3 regions of the Pseudochelatococcus sp. genome follow, and region 1 is predicted to be linked to each of the others. Evidence: predicted binding sites of a transcription regulator. Region 1 holds the regulator's gene; each other region holds the start of a gene.
The links. The regulator PhoB, encoded in region 1, activates phosphate uptake and scavenging genes when phosphate is short. The targets are predictions, from matches to a motif close to TGTCATNNANCTGTCAT.
Positions count from the first base shown of each region.

Region 2: the regulator PhoB is predicted to act here: its motif matches at 4,290-4,306, upstream of ACOYJQ_RS02795 (PstS family phosphate ABC transporter substrate-binding protein).
Region 3: the regulator PhoB is predicted to act here: its motif matches at 5,048-5,064, upstream of ACOYJQ_RS04630 (YdcH family protein).

Region 1 covers NZ_JBMNUS010000007.1:73,696-81,254, reverse strand. The annotation lists gene pstS (phosphate ABC transporter substrate-binding protein PstS) at 1-590, shown strand, start outside; gene pstC (phosphate ABC transporter permease subunit PstC) at 780-1,772, shown strand; gene pstA (phosphate ABC transporter permease PstA) at 1,775-2,614, shown strand; gene pstB (phosphate ABC transporter ATP-binding protein PstB) at 2,611-3,420, shown strand; gene phoU (phosphate signaling complex protein PhoU) at 3,486-4,196, shown strand; gene phoB (phosphate regulon transcriptional regulator PhoB) at 4,523-5,227, shown strand; gene ACOYJQ_RS11730 (GcrA family cell cycle regulator) at 5,338-5,940, opposite strand; gene ACOYJQ_RS11725 (aspartate aminotransferase family protein) at 6,461-7,559, shown strand, end outside.
Region 2 covers NZ_JBMNUS010000001.1:629,573-637,131, forward strand. The annotation lists gene ACOYJQ_RS02770 (NAD(P)-binding domain-containing protein) at 1-1,211, opposite strand, end outside; gene ACOYJQ_RS02775 (ArsR/SmtB family transcription factor) at 1,260-1,583, opposite strand; gene ACOYJQ_RS02780 (ArsR/SmtB family transcription factor) at 1,703-2,071, opposite strand; gene ACOYJQ_RS02785 (arsenate reductase ArsC) at 2,237-2,815, shown strand; gene pstS (phosphate ABC transporter substrate-binding protein PstS) at 2,940-4,049, shown strand; gene ACOYJQ_RS02795 (PstS family phosphate ABC transporter substrate-binding protein) at 4,375-5,412, shown strand; gene pstC (phosphate ABC transporter permease subunit PstC) at 5,479-6,402, shown strand; gene pstA (phosphate ABC transporter permease PstA) at 6,402-7,352, shown strand; gene pstB (phosphate ABC transporter ATP-binding protein PstB) at 7,375-7,559, shown strand, end outside.
Region 3 covers NZ_JBMNUS010000002.1:233,824-241,382, reverse strand. The annotation lists gene purL (phosphoribosylformylglycinamidine synthase subunit PurL) at 1-836, opposite strand, end outside; gene purQ (phosphoribosylformylglycinamidine synthase subunit PurQ) at 915-1,598, opposite strand; gene purS (phosphoribosylformylglycinamidine synthase subunit PurS) at 1,600-1,845, opposite strand; gene purC (phosphoribosylaminoimidazolesuccinocarboxamide synthase) at 2,204-3,001, opposite strand; gene ACOYJQ_RS04645 (DUF1476 domain-containing protein) at 3,395-3,718, shown strand; gene ACOYJQ_RS04640 (alpha/beta hydrolase) at 3,778-4,464, opposite strand; gene ACOYJQ_RS04635 (YdcH family protein) at 4,516-4,734, opposite strand; gene ACOYJQ_RS04630 (YdcH family protein) at 5,091-5,279, shown strand; gene ACOYJQ_RS04625 (hypothetical protein) at 5,272-5,448, opposite strand; gene ACOYJQ_RS04620 (propionyl-CoA synthetase) at 5,605-7,521, shown strand.

The DNA of each region.
Region 1 (7,559 bases):
ACGTCAAGCTGCCCGCCACGCCGATCGCCGTCGTGCGCCGCGCCGATTCCTCGGGCACGACCTTCAACTTCACCAGCTATCTGTCCAAGGTTTCGGCCGACTGGAAGGACAAGCTCGGTGTCGGCACCACGGTGCAGTGGCCGGTCGGTCTCGGCGCGCCGGGCAACGACGGCGTCGCCAACAACGTCGCCAAGATCGCCGGTTCGGTCGGCTACGTCGAATACATCTACGCCAAGAAGAACAACCTGTCGCACACCCGCCTGAAGAACAAGGCCGGCAAGGTTGTGGAGCCGACCACGGCTTCGTTCCAGGCCGCCGCCGCCAATGCCGACTGGAAGTCGGTTCCGGGCTTCGGCGTGATTCTGGCCGACGAGGCCGGTGAAGGCTCTTGGCCGATCACCGCCGCCACCTTCGTGCTCGTGCACAAGGAGCCCAAGGACAAGGCGCAGTCCGCTGCCGCGCTCCAGTTCTTCGACTGGGCGTACAACAAGGGCGCTTCGCTTGCCGAAGAGCTGGCCTATATCCCGCTGCCGTCGAGCCTGACGGACCAGATCCGCGCCGTCTGGACGGCGGAAGTCAAGAACAAGTAAGCGGTTCCGTTCCGGAACACAGGCCGGGGGCGCCGTTTCGGCGCCCCTTGGCCGGCCCCGCTGCGGCGCTTCGGTCCCCGCGCGGATGGCGGCCGAATGCGCGGGGAGTTTTCGCTTGCCTGCCGCCTTCCGGGCTGCCACAAGACGGCGGGCAGACGAAGAATTCCAACGCACACAGGCAGAGAAGTCATGGCCGACGTTGCAATAAAAGACATCTCCCGCGGCGGTGACGCAGCGGTGAACAGATCGCGCGTCCTGAACAGGTTCAGGCAGGGCGACACGATATTCTTCCATTTGACGCGGACGGCGGCACTTCTGGTGCTGGTCCTCCTGTTCGCGATCATGGCTTCGCTGATGTACGGCGCCTGGCCGGCTCTCAGCCATTTCGGCCTCGACTTCTTCGTATCGCAGGCATGGGATGCGAACGCCGAGGAATTCGGCGCGCTGGCGACCATTTACGGCACGCTGGTGACTTCGCTGATCGCGATGCTGATCGCGGTTCCCGTGGGGCTCGGCATCGCGGTGTTCCTCACCGAGCTCTGCCCGATGACGCTGCGCCGCCCGATCGGCATCGCGGTCGAGCTGCTGGCCGGCATCCCGTCGATCATCTACGGTATCTGGGGCTTCTTCGTATTCGCGCCCTTCCTCCAGCAGACGGTGCAGCCGTTCCTGATCGCGGTCTTCGGCCCCGTCCCGCTGCTGAACGCGGTTTTCGCCGGCCCTCCCTACGGTCTCGGCACGCTGACGGCGGGCCTGATCCTGGCGATCATGGTGCTGCCGTTCATCGCTTCGGTGTCGCGCGACGTGTTCGAGACGGTGCCAGCCGTGATGAAGGAAGCGGCCTACGGCCTCGGTTGCACCACCTGGGAAGTCGTGCGCAACGTGGTCATCCCGCACACGCGCGCCGGTCTCGTCGGCGGCATCATGCTGGCGCTGGGGCGCGCGCTGGGCGAGACGATGGCCGTCACCTTCGTGATCGGTAACGCCAAGCAGATCTCGGCGTCGATCCTTCAGCCCGGCACGACCATTTCCGCGACCATCGCGCTCGAATATGCCGAGGCGTCGGAAGGGCTTTATCGCTCGTCGCTCGTGGCGCTCGGTCTCATCCTGTTCATCATCAGCTTCATCGTGCTGGCCGCCGCCCGCCTCATGCTGGCGCGCCTCAACAAGCAGGGGGCCTGATCATGGTCACTTATGCCGCGCGCAAGCGCAAAAACAGCATCACCATGGGCCTTTGCACGTCCGCCGCGCTGTTCGGCATCCTGTGGCTGCTGCTGATCCTGGGCGTGCTGGTGTGGGAAGGCTTCTCCGGCCTGTCCGCCGCCGTGTTCACGGAAATCACGCCGAGCATGGGCTCCGTCGGCGGCGGCCTGTTGAACGCCATCATCGGCTCCATCATGATGACCTTCGTCGCCGTGCTCATCGGCACGCCGCTCGGCGTGCTCGCCGGCACATACATGGCGGAATACGGCCGCTACGACAAGCTGACGAACGTCGTGCGCTTCATCAACGACATCCTGCTTTCCGCGCCGTCGATCGTCATCGGCCTGTTCATCTACGAGGTTCTGGTGGCGCCGTTCGGGGGCTTCTCGGGCTGGGCGGGCGCTGCGGCGCTGGCCGTGATCGTGATCCCCGTCGTGGTGCGCACGACCGAGGACATGCTGCTGCTCGTGCCCGGCCAGTTGCGCGAGGCCGCGACCGCGCTGGGGCTGCCGCGCTCGATCGTGATCCGTCAGGTCGCCTACAAGGCGGCGCTCGCGGGCATCGTCACCGGCGTCCTGCTGGCGGTGGCGCGGGTGAGCGGCGAAACCGCGCCGCTGCTGTTCACCGCGCTCAGCAACAACTTCCTGAGCTGGGACATGACGCAGCCGATCGCCAGCCTGCCGGTCGTGATCTACAACTTCACCAAGACGCCTGACGAGAACATGCAGCAGCTTGCATGGACGGGCGCCCTGCTTATCACCTTTACGGTTCTTGCGATGAGCATTTCGGCTCGCGCTCTCTCCACGAGGAAGAAGAAATGACCACCCAGAGCGCCACGCAACCGGTGCCGCCGGCGATCCCCGCCGGCCCCCTCACCGAAAAGGTTTCGGTTCGCAATCTGAAGTTCTACTACGGCAGCACGCTGGCGCTGAAGGGCATCAATCTGCCGCTGTACGACCGGATCGTCACCGCCTTCATCGGCCCCTCGGGTTGCGGCAAGTCGACGCTGCTGCGCGTCCTGAACCGCATGTACGATCTTTACCCCGGCCAGCGGGCCGAGGGCGAGGTGCTGGTGGACGGGCAGAACGTGCTCGTTCCCAACCAGGACCTGAACGCCCTGCGCGCCAAGGTCGGCATGGTGTTCCAGAAGCCGACGCCGTTTCCGATGTCGATCTACGACAACATCGCCTTCGGCGTCCGCCTCTACGAAAGCCTGAGCAAGGCGGAAATGGACGAGCGCGTCGAATCCTCCCTGCGCCGCGCCGCCATCTGGGACGAGGTCAAGGACAAGCTCAACGCTTCCGGCCAGAGCCTTTCGGGCGGCCAGCAGCAGCGCCTGTGCATCGCCCGCACCGTTGCCGTGAAGCCCGAGGTCATCCTGTTCGACGAGCCGTGCTCGGCGCTCGATCCGATCTCGACGTCCAAAGTCGAGGAGCTGATCGACGAGCTGAAGGAAGACTACACGATCGCCATCGTGACGCATAACATGCAGCAGGCGGCGCGCGTGTCGCAGTTCACGGCGTTCATGTATCTGGGCGAGCTGGTGGAATTCGCGGAAACGACGAAGATCTTCACCGCGCCGCAGGACAAGCGCACGCAGGACTACATCACGGGCCGCTTCGGCTGATCGGGCGTATGGACCGGGCGGTGCGCCGCATCGCCCGTGCCGCCTTCAGACAGGGATATTTGGTGATGGCCGAACATATTGTAACTTCCTTCGACGCCGATCTCGAACTCTTGCGCAGCAAGATCGCCGAGATGGGGGGCATTGCCGAGAAGCAACTGGATGATTCCACGCGCGCGCTGGTGCGCCGCGACGTCGCCCTCGCCCAACAGGTCATCGATGCCGACGTGCGTCTCGACAACCTGCAACGCGAGATCGAGGATCTTGCGGTGTCCACCATCGCCCGCCGCCAGCCGGTCGCGGTCGATCTGCGGGATATCGTCTCGGCCATCCGCGTGGCCGGAGATGTCGAGCGTATCGGCGATCTGGCGAAGAACACGGCGAAGCGCGTCCTGGCCATCAGCAGCGAGTTGCAGCCGGCCAAGATCGTCGTCGGCGTCCAGCACATGAGCGATCTCGTGCAGGCGCAGCTCAAGGACGTTCTCGACGCCTATGCCCAGCGCGACGAAAAGAAGGCGCTCGACGTCTGGAACGGCGACGACCGTATCGACGCGCTCTACAACTCGGTGTTCCGCGAGCTTCTCACCTATATGATGGAAGACACGCGCAACATCACGTTCTGCACGCATCTGTTGTTCCTTGCCAAGAACATCGAGCGCATCGGCGACCACACGACCAACATCGCCGAGACGATCTACTTCCTGACCACGGGCGAGACGCTTGCGGGTGAGCGCCCCAAGGGCGACACCACGAGCTTCGCCACGACCGCAACGCTCTGAAGGCGGCAGGTCCCGGAGTACCCCACGGCGCTCCGGGGCCGTGCGCCGTCAAGGCGGGCTCTGCTTGCGCAGCCTCGCGGGATGCGCCGTCCCGAGGGGTCAGGTGGAACGTACAGGGAAAGATGGACAGCTCGGGCGATGCACCGGTCATCCTCATATGCCGCAAGCGCACATGATCCTTTCGGAGAACGGTCCGAAGGGGTTGCTCGCGTTGCGCGGCGTCTCCGCGCGACAACCTCCGCCGAATTGCCGATGAGGACAGTGTAGCCTGAGCACGTGAAGATTCGATGTCTCGCAATGGTTGCGGGCGGTTCCACGAGGATATCATGGTAGGACCACGCATTCTCATCGTGGAGGACGAAGAGCCGCTGGCGCTGCTTCTTCGTTACAACCTCGAAGCCGAAGGCTACTTCGTCGACAGTGTCGGACGCGGCGACGAAGCGGAGATCCGGCTCCGGGAGCAGGTTCCCGACCTGGTTCTGCTGGACTGGATGTTGCCGGGCCTCTCCGGCATCGAGCTGTGCCGGCGCGTGCGTGCGCGCGGCGACACCGAACGCCTGCCGATCATCATGCTGACGGCGCGCGGCGAGGAGGGCGAACGGGTGAGGGGACTCGCCACGGGCGCCGACGATTACGTCGTCAAGCCTTTCTCCGTGCCGGAACTGCTGGCGCGCGTGCGCGCGCTGCTGCGGCGCACGAAGCCTGGTCATGTGGCGACACTGCTGCTGGCGGGCGACATCGAGCTCGACCGGGAAACCCGGCGCGTGCGCCGCAACGGCCGCGAGTTGCACCTGGGGCCGACCGAGTTCAAGCTGCTCGAGTTCCTGATGCAGAGCCCCGGCCGCGTCTTCACCCGCGAGCAATTGCTCGATGGCGTATGGGGCCACGATGTCTATATCGACGAGCGCACGGTGGATGTGCATGTCGGACGGTTGCGCAAGGCCATCAACCGCGCCCGCAGCCCCGATCCGATCCGCACCGTGCGCGGCGCGGGCTATGCTTTCGACGAGACATTCGCGCGCGCCGAGTAGAGCGCTTTGCGACCGTCCCGCCGGAAGGATTTTGCCCGGTGCGGGCTCATGCAAAAGCCGCCGGATCGTCCGGCGGCTTTCTTCTTTTGCCGTGATGGGGCGGCCCCGGCTCAGGCGCGCTTGCGGTCCCGGCGGCGATCGAGAACGGGCTGGTAGGCGATGCTGGCGTGATGCGCGCAATAGGGCATGCCGATCACCGCCCGCGCGCCGCAGAAGCGGAAATTCGGCGACGTGGGATCGCCCACCGGCCAGCGGCACATGTACTCGCGCAAATCCATGATGGTGACACGCTCGGAAATCGGCACAACGACATTCTCGCGCGTGACCGGCACGAGATCGGCGGCCGGGCTGCGGACGGGATCCTCATCCGGTTCCACGGCCAGCGGCGCGGCCGCGAGCGCGGCGTTGCCGAAGGTCGGCGCCATGGGCTGCGGCGCCGGGGCGGGAGGAACGATGGCCGCCGGCGGAACCTGGCGCGGGGCGGGCGCGAGCGGCTCGGCAGCCTGCGGCGGCTTGCGCGGCGCGCGGACGGTCTGCGCCGCCGGCGCCTTCGCGCGGCCCGACAGGCCAAGACGATGAACCTTGCCGATCACCGCATTGCGGCTGACGCCGCCGATTTCCGTCGCAATCTGGCTGGCGCTCAACCCGTCGCTCCAAAGCTTGCGCAGTTGCTCGACGCGCTCGTCAGTCCAGGTGTTGCCGGGATCGCTCATCATTCATGCTCCATCTCGCCACGCCCCGCGGGGAATCCCTCGATGCCCAAACGGAATCCCTCATTTCGCCGGCAAACGACTCATTGCCGGACGCAACGTTCACCTCATGGGAAACGCTGGAAGAGGCAGCCGGACGATATTCCGTGGCTCTCACGCGGGAAACTACAATATGCTGCGACTCTCCGGCAAGAGTCATGCGTCGATTGGCGCGCAATTTCCCACAGGAGAGATCGTAAACAAATCCTTGAACGCCGCGAAGAATGCTGTGAATGCGGGCGATATCAAGGCGATGGCGCGAAATTCGCAATTTTTCGCCGCGAGCGCCGACGGCGGGGCGCGGCGGAGTTTATACTTGAATGTCTGCGGCATCGATCATAAGATACTAGGGAGTTGCCGCCCTGTGGGGCGGCTTTTCCGTTTTCCGTCGCCGGGTGGCCGGCGCGGGCGGCGGGTTTTCCGGGGCGCGTGCGCCGTCTGGCGGCCTTTCGCGCGCGGCCTGCCTTCTCTGGAGTATGGTGCCTTGACATCGCCTCTTCTGCCAACCTATGCGCGGGCCGACGTCGTTTTCGAGACCGGGGAGGGCGTATGGCTCGTGGCGCGCGACGGTCAGCGATATCTCGATCTGGGGTCGGGCATCGGCGTCAATGCGCTGGGCTATAACCACCCCGGATTGCTGGCTGCGCTCGGCGCGCAGGGCGGCAAGCTGTGGCACATCTCGAACCTGTTCCGGAACCCGCAGGCGGAGCGCCTCGCGCAACGGCTTGTCGACGCAAGCTTCGCCGATACGGTGTTCTTCACCAATTCCGGCGCGGAGGCGCTGGAATGCGCGATCAAGACCGCGCGCAAGTATCATGCCGCGAACGGCCATCCCGAGCGCTTCCGTCTCGTCACCTTCGAGGGCGCTTTTCACGGGCGGACGCTGGCCACGATCGCGGCCGGCGGCCAGCAGAAATACCTTGAGGGCTTCGGACCGAAGGTCGAGGGTTTCGATCAGGTGCCGTTCGGCGATTGGGATGCGCTCGCCGCCGCGATCGGGCCCGAGACCGCCGGCATTCTCATCGAGCCCGTGCAGGGCGAGGGCGGCATTCGCGCCGTGCCGCCGCAGGACCTGCGCCGGTTGCGCCAGATCGCCGACGATAACGGCCTGCTGCTGGTCCTCGACGAGGTGCAATGCGGTATCGGCCGCACGGGCAAGCTTTTCGCCCACGAATGGGCCGGCGTCACGCCGGACATCGTGGCCATCGCCAAGGGCATCGGCGGCGGTTTCCCGCTGGGCGCGAGCCTCGCGACGCGCGAGGCGTCGAAGGGCATGACGCTCGGCACCCACGGCACCACCTTCGGCGGCAATCCGCTGGCGGCGGCGGTGGGCAACGCCGTGCTCGACGAGATCCTCGCGCCCGGCTTCCTGGAGGGCGTGCAGGAGAAGGCCGGCCTCTTCCGCCAGCGGCTCGCGGAACTGAAGGACGCCTTTCCCGACGTGTTCGAGGATGTGCGCGGCGAGGGGCTGATGCTCGGCCTCAAGCTCAAGGTGCCGAACACGGAGTTCGTCAAGGCAGCGCTTGCGCGCCGGCTTGTCGTGATCGCGGCGGGGGATAACGTGGTGCGCTTGCTGCCGCCGC
Region 2 (7,559 bases), on a different contig from region 1:
GCCGCCGCAAGGTCGCCGGACAGCGCCGCTGCCACCGAGCGGGCCTGTTCGTATCCCGTCAGCAGCAGGAAGGTCGGCGCCCGCCCGTAGCTCTTGACCCCGACCGTGTAGAAGCCCTTTTCCGGATGCGACAGCTCCCGGTGGCCGTGAGGCGGCACTGAGCCGCAGGAATGCAGATTCGGATCGATGGCAGGGCCGAGCCTTCTCGCGCACTCCAGCCCCGGATCAAGTTCGAGGCGCAATTCGCGGGTGATGGCCAGGTCCGGGCGCTGGCCGGTGCAGACGACGATGCGATCGACCGGGGGAAGTGCCTGCGGCCCGTCGGCCGTCTCCCCCTCGACGAGCAGGCGTCCGGCCTCCTCGCGCACGTGCCGGATCGCGAAACCGGCAACGAGCCGGATGCGGCCGTGCTCGATCAGCCGGCGTGTACGGGTACCGAGATCCGCGCGCGAGGGGAGTTCATCGGCCGCGCCGCCGCCGAACACGCGCGCGAGATTCGCGCCCCGCGTCGCCCAGACGATCGCCGTTTCCGGTGCCTCCCTCGACAGGCGGTCGAGATCGAGCAGGACATTGGCGGCGGAATGCCCGGCGCCGACGACCAGCGTCGTCCGGCCGGCATAAAGCGGCCGGTCGCGCCCGAGCACATCCGGAATGCCGTAAGCGATCCGTTCCGCGAACGCGGCTTCGCCTGTCGCCGCGATGCCGTCGGCGCCGAGGGGATTGGGCGAGGCCCAGGTGCCGGAAGCGTCGATGACCGCCCGCGCCAGATCGCGGCGCTCGCCCTCGGGTGTCTCGACAACGAGAACGAAGGGCCGCCCGTCGCGGCCGCGGCTGACGACCTTGTCGATGCCATGGCGGGCGATCGCGGTGACGCGGGTGCGTGTCTCGATGATAGCCGACAGCGCCGGCGTGGCCGCCAGCGGTTCGAGATAGCGGGAGACGAGTTCATGACCCGTCGGCACCATTTCCCCATCCGGCATCTGCCAGCCGTGCCGCGCGAGGAGCCGCACCGCCTCCGCATCGACGCAATATCGCCACGGCGTGAACAGGCGGACATGCCCCCAGTCGCGGATATTCTCGCCGACGATTGAACCGGCCTCGTAGACCTTCACCGGCATTCCCCGGCCGACGAGATGAGCGGCCGCCGCAAGCCCGATGGGACCGGCGCCGACAACCGCGATCGGCAATGCAGAAGGAAAAGGCGCAGACATATTTTATCCTTCCGGGATTATGGAAATAGTTGGCGAAGAAAAAACGCCTCAGGCGAGCGCGGCGGCCTTTTCTCGTGGAGCGCAGCGGGCGTCGATGCAGCATTCGTCGACCAGAAAGCCGACGAGGCCGTGCATGGCCGGATAGTTCGCGCGGCAGATCAGCGTCGTTGCCTGCCTTTCCTGGGTGACGAGCCCCGTCGAGATCAGGCGGTGCAGGTGGTGGGACAATGTCGACGCGGCAATCCCGATCCGCTCCTGCAGGCTGCCGACGGGAAGACCGTCGTCGCCCGCGCGCACCAGCGTCCGGTAGACGCGCAGGCGCGTGACGTTCCCGAGGGCCTCAAGCTGTTTTGCCGCTGTTTCGATGCTCATGGAAATAGCGGTAACCTCCGCTCGTTCATCGAGTCAAGTCATATTTCGAGCTTCTTCGAAATATGGGCCCGAACGGCGCGATCGGGGGCGTTCTTCGGCCCCGCTGTCCGGTCCGGATGTCAGTGCTGCGTTTCCGGTCGCGCACACGACGACGCTGGATCGAGCATGGCTGCCACTTCGCCACAAAGACCGGGCTGTCCCTTGCAGCAATCCTGCACGAGATAGAGGACCAGCGCCTTCATGGCATCGAGCCGGGCGCTGTAGACGATCGAGCGGCCGGAGCGCTGCGATGCGATCAGTCCCGCGCGCTCGAGGATGGCGAGGTGCGTCGACATGGTGTTGGACGGAACGCCGACAATCCGCGCGACGTCGCCAGCCGGTAAACCATCCGGTCCTTCGGCGACCAGCAGCCGGAACGCCTCGAGCCGGGTTTCCTGGGCGAGCGCCGCCAGCATGGCAAGTGACTGGTCCGTCGTGATTTCGGTCATCGTGCAATCCGTTCGGTGGGCATCGAGCAAATATCTATCTATCGCGAATAACGGAAGTTGATGAACGGCGCAAGAAAAATATCGATATTTCTCGAAATATCGTTGCATGTGACATTTCGATGGTTGTAGAAATGAGGGCAACGAACAACAGGAGGAGCCACTTCCATGCCGTCCCAGCCGTTCCGCACCCTCTTCCTCTGCCGAGAGAACGCCTGCCGTTCCATTATGGCCGAAGCGATCCTCCGCGACATGGACGATCGGTTCGAGGTATTCTCCGCCGGTAGCCATCCTGCGGCCGCAATCGATCCGGACACACGCTTGCTCCTCGGTTCGCTTGGACACGACACGACGCCGCTTCGGACAAAGAGTTGGGCAAGTTTTGCAACGTCCACCGCACCTGCACTCGATTTCGTTTTCACGGTTTGCGATCGTACAATGGGCGAGATTTGTCCGAGTTGGCCCGGAGATCCCATCACCACCCATTGGAGTATCCCTGACCCGACGCTCGCTCAAGGCAACACCGCCGAGCGGGCGTTGGCGCGGTGTGAAGTCTATCAGATGCTTGCCCAGCGCATTTCTATTTTCACGAGCTTTCCGCTTGAGACTCTGGATCGTCTTGCGCTGACAAACAGGATCGCCGCGCTTGGTCGACTTCGCTCCATCTCCCATGAAAGTGCGGGACGTCAAGACTATAGTCCAGTTTATAACTCCCAAGCGACCATATCAGACCGCCATAATGGATGAAATTCTTCTATATATCCAAGTAAAACGATATTTATATTATTATAATATTATGTATTGTGTATATAATAAATATTTATTATTAGAATGCGTCAGTTCGTGTTCTGCAACAGAGCAAGAGGTTATCATGATCAGCGGAAATAAACTTTTCCATCTCGTTCAAACAAGGCGCACGCCTGTCACCGTTGCCCGATCCTGCTTTGGAGAATGGTTCATGGAGAGCTTTAGCCCGAAGAACGCGCTTTATGCGGCAACGCTTGCAGCGGCCTTCTGTCTTGCCGGACAGGCGAGAGCCGTTGAACTCAATGGAGCCGGATCATCATTCCATTCCAATCTCTACAAAGAGTGGATGGCCGAGTTCAACCGGGCCAACCCGGACATCACCGTCACCTACAAGAGCGTTGGCAGTGGTGAGGGCATTCGGCGCTTCACGCAGGGGAGCGTTGCTTTCGGCTCGACCGAGCGCCCGATGACCGATGCAGAAATCGCGAACGTGCCGGAGAACGTGTTGCATGTGCCGACCACCGCGGGGATGGTCGTTCTGGCCTATAACATCCCGGGCTTCTCGGGGGATCTGCGGCTAAGCCGCCAAGCCCTCGTCGGCATCATGAGCGGCAGGATCAAGACGTGGGACGATCCGCTGATTCGTGCCGCCAATCCGGGCGTCGACATTCCGAAGCGCAATATCGCTGTCGTTGCCCGGCGAGACGCGAGCGGCACGACCTTCTCTTTCACCACCCATCTCGCTGCGGTGAGCGACGCCTGGAAGGAGGTCGGCACCACCGTCGCCTGGCCGAACAACGCGATGATCGTTTCAGGCAATGAAGGTGTCGCAGGCCGGATCGCGATCGCGGAATACTCCATCGGATATGTCGAGTATTCCTTCGCCGCACAGTTGAACCTGCGGTCTGCGCTGATCGAGAACAGGGCCGGGCAGTACGTTCGTGCGGACGGCGCTTCAGGCTCGGCAGCGCTTGCCTCTGCGCTTGATGGCATGCCGGAGGATGGACGTCAGATCATACCCGACCCCGTGGGCGATACGGTCTATCCCATCGTTTCCTATAGCTGGACCTTGTTGCGCAAGGCCAACAAGGATCCGCAGGTCGCCGATGGACTGAAGCGGTTCGTCGGCTGGGGACTGGTAGAGGGCCAGACTTTCGCCGAAGGACTCGGCTACATCCCGTTGCCCGCGCCCGTCGTGAACCGTGCGCAGGCGATCCTTGCGGGGTTGCACTGACGGAGGGCGATTGCAGAGGGGCGATCGCGGGTTTCCCGCGATCGGGAAAGTGGCTGCGCCATCCGACGAAACGTCATCGGATGGCGCTCGGGGGCGCGATCGAAAACGCAACGCCTCACCAAACCAGCCCTGTCGGATGCGGGTAATAAAAATGTAACTGCCAGATTATATGTGTATTTCACATAGATAATTGCCATTCAATATATATCAATACATCCAGATACTATGATATTACTTATTTGACACACAATTGTCATCTGTGATTACTATGTGAAGCATAGGCGCTGTCGGTGCCGCCCCTTCCCATGTTCATAAGAGAGTCGCCATGACCAGCAGAACCCACCCCATCGCTCCCGCGTCGAAGTCGCTCATCAAGGCGGCAACGGCCGCGTTCATGCTTGGCTGCCTGCTTACGCCTTCCTTCGCCCAGCAGGCGCCGACCGTCCTGATCGATGGATCGAGCACGGTTTTCCCGATCTCCGAAGCCATGGCGGAGGAGTTTCAGAACAAGCAGTCAGGCAAGATCCTAGCTACCGTCGGCTCGTCCGGCACAGGCGGCGGGTTCAAGAAATTCTGTCGCGGCGAAACCGACATCACCGGCGCATCGCGTCCGATCCGCTCCGAGGAAATCGCGCTTTGCAAGGAAAGCGGCATCGAATTTATCGAGCTGCCGGTGGCCGTCGATGCTCTGGCAACCATCATTAATCCGGGCAACGATTGGGCTACCTGCCTTTCCGTTGCCGAGTTGAAGAAAATCTGGGAACCGGAGGCACAGGGCAAGGTCCAGAACTGGAATCTGGTCCGCGAAGGCTTCCCGAGCGGTCGTCTGGCCCTGTTCGGCGCCGGCACTGATTCCGGCACATACGACTATTACACGCTGGCTATCAACGGTAAGGAACACTCCAGCCGCGGCGACTACACGGCGACGGAAGACGACAACATCACCATCCAGGGGGTGATCGGCGACAAGAATGCCCTCGGCTTCCTCGGTCTGGCATACCTCACCGAGAACGCCGGCAAGGTGAAGGCCGTCGCGATCAGGCAGGCGGACGGCTCCTGCGTGGAACCCTCGATCGCGACAGCCACCGACGGCACCTATCAGCCGCTGACCCGCCCGCTCTTCTATTACGTGTCCAAGCAGGCGGCGGACGCGAAGGAACATGTTCGTGAGTTCGTGGCGTTCCTGTTCGATGCCGATAATCAGAAGGAACTCGTCAGCGAGGTTGGCTACGTGGCGCTGCCCGCCGAGGCTGCGACCCTCGCTCTCATGAAGTTCGAGAGCCGCAAGACAGGCTCCCATTTCGAGGGCGGCTCCAAGATCGGCGTGACTGTGACCGATCTGGTTCAGGACGCAGCCAACTGACGCGATGACCAGCCCCGATGGCTGAGGTCAAGCGCCTCGGCCATCATCACTACCGGAGATGCGCCAATGAGTTCGTCGGCTGACGCCTTCCGGCCTTCCGAGGCCTTCCTTCGCCGACGCCGGTTGATCGATCTCGGCATGCGCGCCGTGCTCTTTCTGTCGGCGGCGCTTTCCGTGTTCGTGACTGCCGCGATCGTTTATGTCCTCGTCAGCGAGTCGTGGGGCTTTTTTACCGAAGTATCGCTATGGACATTCCTCACTGATACTCAGTGGACCCCCGTTTTCGCGCAACCCCGCTATGGCATCCTGCCGCTGCTGACCGCGACGCTTTGGGCTGCGGGTATAGCGATCGCCATCGCGATCCCGTTCGGAACCGTTCTCGCTGTCTATCTCAGCGAATATGCTCCGGCCGCCGTGCGCGAAACCGTTAAGCCGATGCTCGAACTGTTCGGCGCCATACCGACGGTCGTCTATGGATATTTCGCCCTGCTGTTCCTGACGCCGCTGTTTCAGACCTTCATTCCGGGCTTGACCGGGTTCAACCTGCTGGTTCCGGGGATCGTGCTCGGCATCATGATCCTGCCCTACATCGTCTCGATCAGCGAGGATGCAATGCGTGCCGTTCCCGCGTCGCTGCGCGAGGGCGCATTCGCGCTCGGCATGACGCGCCTTCAGACCACCTTCAAGGTGATCATCCCGGGCGCGTTCTCCGGCATCACCGCGGCATATCTGCTCGGCATGTCCCGCGCGGTAGGGGAGACCATGGTGCTTGCCATTGCGGCCGGGCAGAACCCGAACCTGACTGCTGATCCACGTGAGGGGGCGGCGACCATCACATCCTACATCGTGCAGATGAGCCTCGGCGATCTGCCGCACGGTTCACTGGCGTACCAGACCATCTTTGCCGCCGGCCTTGCGTTGTTCCTGCTGACGCTCTTCTTCAATATCGTCGGTTTCTTCCTGCGCCGACGCTTCCGGGAAGCGTACTGATGACCTCCGAAATTCTCACACGGGCCACCACGGCCTCATCCGAGCAGGACGAAATCGTTCTGGTAGGCAGGGCACGCCGAAGGGATGCCATCTTCGCCGGCCTCGGTCTTTTCATTCTCTTCGTGGCCATGGCGTTCCTGCTGGCGTTGATCGCCGATCTATTCGTGGATGGCTTTTCCAGAATAGACATGGCTTTCCTGACCGATTTTCCTTCCCGGCGCCCCGAACGATCCGGCATCCTTTCCGCATGGGTCGGCACATGCCTCGTCATGTTCGTCACTGCCATGCTCGCCATCCCGCTCGGTATCGCCGCCGGTCTCTACCTCGAGGAATATGCGCCGAAAAACTGGTTGACCGACATCATCGAGATCAACGTCACCAACCTCGCCGGCGTTCCTTCGATCATTTACGGTCTGCTGGCGCTCGGCTTCTTCGTCTACCTGGCCGGGCTTGGCCGGTCGGTCATGGTTGCCGGCATGGTGCTTGCCCTTCTCATCCTGCCGATCGTCATCGTCGCAACGCGCGAAGCCGTCCGCAGCATTCCGCAAATGATTCGGGAAGGGGCTTACGGGATCGGGGCGGACAAGTGGCAGACCATGTGGCACTACATCCTGCCGGCAGCCCGGCCCGGTATCCTGACCGGAGCGATAGTCGGCCTGTCGCGTGCGATCGGCGAAACGGCGCCGATCATCACCATCGGCGCGCTGACCTTCATTGCCTTTCTGCCGCCGGCGCCGGTTCAGCCAGATTTTCCCTTCGTCAACTTTGACTGGTTGCACGCGCCCTTCACCGTGATGCCGATCCAGATGTTCAACTGGATCTCGCGCCCGCAGGCTGCCTTCCACGTCAACGCCGCCGCCACGGGTGTCGTACTCCTCATCATGACTCTTGGCATGAATGCCATTGCGATCTGGATCCGCTTCAGGCTGCGTCGCCGGATTGGCCTCTGAACCAAGGACAGGACTTGAACATATGGTCGAAACGCCCGCTCCCACCTTTCAGAAGCCGATTGCCGGGGAGACCGAATCTGGCGGCATCGGCGGTATCCTAGTCCGCCCGGAAAAACTCCGGGCCGAAGTTCGCAACTTGTCCTTCTGGTATGGCGACTTCCTCGCTCTGAAATCGGTCAACCTGCCGATCGCCGACCGGGAGGTTAC
Region 3 (7,559 bases), on a different contig from region 1:
ACGGCGGAACTCGTCAGCCCCGCCGCGCCCATGTCCTGAATGGCGATGACCGCGCCGGTCTGCATCAGTTCCAGACAGGCTTCGAGCAGCAATTTTTCGGCGAAGGGATCGCCTACCTGCACGGTGGGGCGCTTTTCTTCCGAGTTTTCATCGAATTCGGCCGAGGCCATCGTCGCGCCGTGGATGCCGTCGCGCCCCGTCTTGGAGCCCAGATAGACGATGGGGTTGCCGACGCCCGCCGCCGCCGAATAAAAGATGCCGTCCGTGCGGGCGATGCCGACCGCCATGGCGTTGACGAGAATGTTGCCGTCGTAGCGGGTGTGGAAACCGACCGAGCCTGCCACCGTCGGCACGCCGAAGGAATTGCCGTAGCCGCCGATGCCCGCCACCACACCCGCGACGAGATGGCGCGTGCGCGGATGCTCGGGTGCGCCGAAACGCAGCGCGTTGAGCGCCGCGACAGGCCGCGCGCCCATGGTGAACACGTCGCGCAGAATGCCGCCCACACCCGTCGCCGCGCCCTGATAGGGCTCGATGAAGGACGGATGATTATGGCTCTCCATCTTGAACACGCAGGCGAGCCCGTCGCCGATGTCGATCACGCCGGCATTCTCGCCCGGCCCCTGAATCACCCACGGCGCTTTGGTCGGCAGACCCCGCAAATGGATGCGCGACGACTTGTAGGAGCAATGCTCGTTCCACATCGCGGAAACGATGCCGAGCTCCGTGAACGTCGGCTCGCGGCCGACAAGCTCCCTGAAACGCTCGTATTCGTCCGGGGTCAGGCCGTGCTCGGCGACAAGCTCAGGGGTGATGGCAGGCTCTTGGACGGTCATCGGAGGCTCACATTGGAACGCCGCGATTATCGCGACTTTTCAAAATGTTGAAAGAGATCGCTCATAAAGCGGATGATATTATGCCGCGAGCAGGCTCGCAAACAGCCCGCGCCCGTCCGTGCCGCCGACGAGATCGTCGATCAGGTTTTCGGGATGCGGCATCATGCCCAGCACATTGAGCTTTTCGGAATAGATGCCGGCGATGTTGTTCAGCGACCCGTTCGGATTGGCCGGCGCCGTCACCGCGCCGGTGCGGTCGGCGTAGCGGAAGGCGACGCGCCCCTCGCCCTCGATCCGCGCCAGGGTTTCGGCATCGGCGACGAAATTGCCCTCGCCGTGCGCGATGGCCACGTCGATGGCCTGCCCCTGCGCGTACCGGCGCGTGAAGGCGGTGTCGTTGCGCTCCACGCGCAGGAACTGGCGGCGGCAGATGAAGCCGAGCCCCGCGTTGCGCATCAGCACGCCGGGCAGCAGGCCGGATTCGCACAGGATCTGGAAACCGTTGCAGATGCCGAGCACCAGCCCGCCCGCGCCCGCGTGGGCGCGCACGGCGTCCATCACCGGCGCGCGCGCGGCGATGGCGCCGCAGCGCAGGTAATCGCCATAGGAGAAGCCGCCCGGCAGCACGGCGAGATCGGTGCCGGCCGGCAGGGCGCTGTCGGCGTGCCAGACGCGGACGACATCCGCGCCGGCCTGCGCCAGCGCTTGCGCCACGTCGCCGTCGCGGTTGGAACCGGGAAAGATGATGACGGCGGCCTTCATGTCAGGCGTCCACGAATGCGATGCTGTAGTTCTCGATCACGGTATTGGCGAGCAGCTTCTCGCATGCCTCGCCGAGCAGCGCCCTCGCCCGCTCCGGATCCGCCTCCGCGAGCGCGATGTCGAACACCTTGCCCTGCCGGACGCCGGCGATGCCCGCGATCCCGAGCGAGGCCAGCGCGCCCTCGATCGCCTTGCCCTGCGGATCGAGAACGCCGTTCCTGAGCGTCACCGTCACGCGCGCCTTCAGGGCGTGTTCGGGGGCGGTCTGTTCTGCGGCGGTCATGAATGCTTTGCTCCCTCTCGGACGTGCGGGCCGAACGCGCCCCTATCGCCCCTGCCGATACGACACTTGATGCGGACGGGGGCTCCGGGCCCCCGCTCCAGGCTGCGCGGGATCGCCGCCGTTATAGCGTTTCCAGGCGAAGCAGATACCGCTTTGAGCGAAGAAAACGCGCTAAATCAATAAGACAGAGAATGTCGGCGTTTCAATGAAATGCCGACATTCTCCAGAGCAGTTCGCGTTCAGGTCGATCGATTTGAACGCAAGTTGCGGTAAGATACGGAATTCAGAGCGGCATGACGATTCCGTTTGAATGCACGCCGCTCTATTCCACGAGGCGCGGCGTCTCGCTGCGGGCGGGGTTCTCGCTCTCACCGAGAATGCCGAGCCGGCGCGCCACTTCCGAATAAGCCTCGACCAGCCCGCCCATGTCGCGGCGGAAACGGTCCTTGTCGAGCTTGTCGGCGGATTTCACGTCCCACAGCCGGCAGGAATCGGGCGAGATCTCGTCGGCGACGACGATGCGCATCATGTCGCCTTCCCACAGGCGGCCGGTTTCCATCTTGAAATCCACGAGACGGATGCCGATGCCGAGGAAAAGGCCGGTGAGGAAGTCGTTGACGCGGATGGCAAGCGCCATGATGTCGTCGATTTCCTGGGGCGTCGCCCAGCCGAAGGCCGTAATGTGCTCTTCCGAGACCATCGGGTCGTTCAGCGCGTCGTTCTTGTAATAGAACTCGATGATCGAGCGGGGCAACTGGGTGCCCTCCTCGATGCCGAGGCGCGTCGACAGCGAGCCCGCGGCGACGTTGCGCACCACGACTTCCAGCGGGATGATCTCCACCTCGCGGATCAACTGCTCGCGCATGTTCAGACGCCTGATGAAGTGCGTCGGCACGCCGATGTCGTTGAGCTTCGTGAAGATGTACTCGGAAATGCGGTTGTTCAGCACTCCCTTGCCATCGATCACCTCATGCTTCTTGGCATTGAAGGCGGTCGCGTCGTCCTTGAAGTGCTGAATGAGGGTTCCCGGCTCCGGCCCTTCATAGAGGACCTTTGCCTTACCCTCGTAAATACGACGGCGGCGATTCATCGGCGTATACCGTATCTTGAGGAAATCCATAGGGTGCCGTGGCTCCGAACTAGACGATCCGCGGCTCGAACAGGCGGAAAAGATCGATCGGACGCTTCCGATGCCGGACAAGCGGCTTCCCGCCCGTTTGCAACGTAGCCGATCACGCGCCAAAGCACAATGGCGGCCGGCGAGCCTGCGGTCCTCGCCCGTCCGCGCCCTGACGCATCCGGCATGATCATTATAACTTATCGTGGTTAACGGCAAGGCCCGGAAATCCCGGCCCCGAAATCCCGGCCCCGAAATCCCCCGCCGGGGCGTCCGTCACATACCCGTCAGGACAAGGCGACGCGCTTCCTGCAACCGAAATTACACTGGCCTTCAACGGCACGGCACATTATATCGATTGCATCCGCTGGGATGCATCTACGGGGAGCACGACCGATGACCACGTTTAATGATCGTCAGAAGGCAGAAGAGGCCAAGTTCGCCATCGACGAGGAACTCCGCTTCAAGGCCGTCGCCCGCCGCAACAAGCTGCTCGGCCTCTGGGCGGCGGAGAAGCTCGGCAAGGCCGGCGCGCAGGCCGACGAATACGCCCGCACCGTCGTGCTGTCCGACTTCGAGGAACCCGGCGACGAGGACGTGTTCCGCAAGATTCGCGCCGATTTCGATGCGGCCGGCATCGAGCAGTCCGATCACCAGATTCGCCGCGAGATGGAGGCGCTGCTGGTGCGCGCCCATGCCGAGGTCCGCGGCGGCGCGTAATCGTCCGGCGGATTTTCTCCCCTCCCGGCCCGCCGGGAGGGACATGCGGCGTCAACCGTTCAGCGCGGCGCAGGCTCGGGAAACGGCAGCCCGAAGGACGACGCCAGAAACAGGCCGCCGTGGCGCAGGCCGCCACCGTCGATGCCGTGGCCGATGCGCGGCGAAAGATGCCACTCGACGCCCGTTCCATCCTTGGCGAGCTGCTCCATGGAGAAGAACAGCCCCTCCACGGGGATCACCTCGTCGGCTTCACCGTGAACGAGAAGAATCGGCGGCGTCGCGGCCGGGCGCGGAGCGGAATCCCGCCCGCCGGCCGGCGGCACCACCAGAATGCCCGAGTAACCGACGATCGCGGCCGGCGTCGTGCGGCGGCGCAATCCGACATGCAGCGCCATCATCGTGCCCTGGCTGAAGCCGACCAGCGCCAGCCGGTCGCCTGAAAGTCCCTGCCGCTCGAGTTCCGCGTCGAGAAACGCCTCAAGCCCCGGCGCGGCATGGTTGACGCCGCGCCAACGCTCGTCCGGGTCGCGGAACGTCAGCGCGAACCATTGCCTGCCGAACCCGGAGGCGGGGCATGGTTCCGGCGCATGGGGAGCGACGAAGGCGGCGTCAGGCAACCACTGCTGCCATTCCCGGCCGATGCCGATCAGATCGTCGCCGTTGGCGCCGTATCCGTGCAGGAAAACGACGAGTTGCCGCGCCCTGCCCGACCGCGCGGCAAGGCGCGGCCCGTCGATGATTGCCATTGAAGTTCCCCCGATTGTGCCGGCCGCTTGCGGACGGCGGCGGCGCGCCCGTCAGGCAATGATGTCGGGCGTCAGCCGGTCCTCAACGTAGGCGATGCGATCCTTCAGCGCCAGCTTGCGTCGCTTCAGGCGCTGCACCTGAAGTTGCACCGCAGCCCCCTCGCCCTCCAGCGCCACGATGCGCGCATCGAGTTCCCGGTGCTCGATGCGCAGCCGCTCGAGTTCGCCGGCCAACATCGCGCGTTCCTCAGTATCCAGATCGAATGCCATCGCCGCCCCGGCACCCCAACATCAGACCGAAAAGCATGCCCGCCTCCCGGAGCCATCCGATGCGATAACGAACGGGCACAACGGCCGCCCGATCGTGCTCCCGATCCGCCGCGCTGTCCCCGGATTGCCTTTTCACGCCGCACCTTATGCGAGGAAACCTCGCGACCGCAAGCCTTCTTTGGCAAGGCTCCATCCCGCCGGCGGCGATACAGCGATCACGCTATAGCCGGATCCGGGCAAGATCCGGGCCAACACCGCCGCGTCGCTTTATTTTCGCGCCGGCTACGAATCGCGTTTGACGTTCCGCAGTTTTATGCCAGACTGGTGACATCGGTAATCGATGTGGAGGTTATTCGATGTCTCTTGAAGGTCATCTCGTCGAGTTGGAACGCCGTCATCAGGCTATAGAACGTGAGATCAAGACGTATCTCGCCCGCCCTTCCTCCAATAGCGAACAAATCATCGAACTCAAACGCCGAAAACTCCAGCTCAAGGATGAAATCGAGCGCCTTCATTCCCAAAAGGCCAGGCGGAAGCTTAACTGAACAGGAGTGAATTTTCTGAATCGGGATCGATATTGAAAACAGCCCTGTACCCGCCGCTTCCGGCGGCGCGGTTCAGGGCGGGCTCCGCCGTTGCGGCCCGAATGTTGCGTTTTTCCTGCGGCAGTCGACCAAAGTTGTAATAGTTTGCGACTTGCGCGATATTTTTCATCCTCCTACCCTCCGCTGACAGCGTCCCGGCCGGCGACTGGACTTGGCTGTTCGGTGGACTTGCCATTCGGCTTGACCGCCGGCCGCATCGGAAACGCAAGCAGGGAGGAAAGCCGTGAGCACTCAGAATACCACATCGCCATCCGACGCCGCCGGCGTGCATGCGGGCGAGGTTGCGAACAGCGCTTATTCCGAAGTCTACGCGCGCTGGCAGGCCGACCCGGAAGCGTTCTGGGGCGAGGCTGCCGGGGCCGTGAGCTGGGTGCGGGCGCCCTCGCGCATCTTCGATCCCGGCGAAGGCGTCTACGGCCGCTGGTTTCCCGATGCGACGCTGAACGCAAGCTATAACGCCGTCGACCGCCATGTCGAGGCGGGGCGCGGATCGCAACCCGCCATCATCTACGACAGCCCGGTCGCGGACGCGAAACGGGTGATATCCTACAGCGGCCTGCAAAGCGAGGTGCAGACGCTCGCGGCGGTCCTCACGGATCTCGGCGTCAGGCAGGGCGACCGTGTGGTCATCTACATGCCGATGATTCCCGAGGCGGTGATCGGCATGCTGGCCGTGGCGCGGCTTGGCGCCATTCACTCGGTGGTGTTCGGCGGCTTCGCCGCGCCCGAGCTCGCGCAGCGTATCGACGACACCGAACCCAAGGCCATCCTCACCGCCTCGTGCGGTCTCGAGCCGTCGCGCGTGGTCGCCTACAAGCCGTTGCTCGACGAGGCCCTTCGGCTTGCCGGCGTCAACCCCGCCTGCCTCGTGTTCCAGCGTCCCCAGGTGCGGGCCGAGCTGGTGGAAGGGCGCGATCACGACTGGGCGGCGCGCGTGGAAGAGGCCCGCGCGGCCGGCCGCTCCATGGCGCCCGTGCCCGTCAAGGCGACCGATCCGCTTTACATCCTCTATACCTCCGGCACCACCGGCAAGCCCAAGGGCGTCGTGCGCGACACCGGCGGCTATCTCGTGGCGCTGTCGTGGACGATGAAGAATCTCTACGGTATCAAGCCGGGCGAGGTGTTCTGGACGGCGTCGGACATCGGCTGGGTGGTCGGCCACAGCTATATCGTCTACGGCCCGCTGATCAACGGCAGCACCACGCTCATCTATGAGGGCAAGCCCGTCGGCACGCCGGATGCCGGCGCCTTCTGGCGCGTGATCGGCGAATACGGCGTTTCGGCGCTGTTCACCGCGCCCACCGCCTTGCGGGCCATCCGCAAGGAGGACCCTGCCAGCACGCTGCTGCCGCCCTACGACATATCGACGCTGCGCACGCTGTTTCTGGCCGGCGAGCGCGCCGATCCCGACACCGTGAACTGGGCGCGCGACACGCTGAAGATTCCGGTGATCGATCACTGGTGGCAGACGGAAACCGGCTGGGCGATCACGGGCAACCCGGTCGGCGTCGGCCTGTTGCCGGTCAAGGCCGGATCGTCGACCGTGCCGATGCCCGGCTATGACGTGCGCATCGTCGACGAGAGCAACAAGGACGTGCCGGCCGAGACGATGGGCTCCATCGTCATCCGCCTGCCCTTGCCGCCCGGCTGCCTGCCCACCCTGTGGCGCAACGACGAGCGTTTTCGCGAGGGTTATCTGAGCGAGTTCCCCGGCGCATACAAGACTTCGGACGCCGGCTTCAAGGACAAGGACGGCTACATCTTCATCATGGGCCGCACGGACGACATCATCAACGTCGCCGGGCACCGCCTGTCCACGGGCGGCATGGAGGAAGTGCTGTCGAACCATCCGGCGGTGGCGGAATGCGCGGTCATCGGCATCGCCGATGCGCTCAAGGGCGAGGTGCCGTGCGGCTTCGTGGTGCTCAAGAGCGGCGTCACGGACAATCCCGCCGACATCGAGAAGGACCTGATCGCGCGCGTGCGCGAACAGATCGGCCCGGTGGCGGCGTTCCGCCTCGCGATCACCGTCGGGCGGCTGCCGAAAACCCGCTCCGGCAAGATCCTGCGCGGCACCATGAAGAAGATCGCCGATGGCGAAACGTGGTCGCTTCCGGCGACGATCGAGGACCCGCAGTCGCTCGAGGAAATCGCCGAGGCGCTGAAAAGCCGCGGTCTCTAGGGCATCGTGCAGAAAAGTGGATACCACTTTTCGTCGAC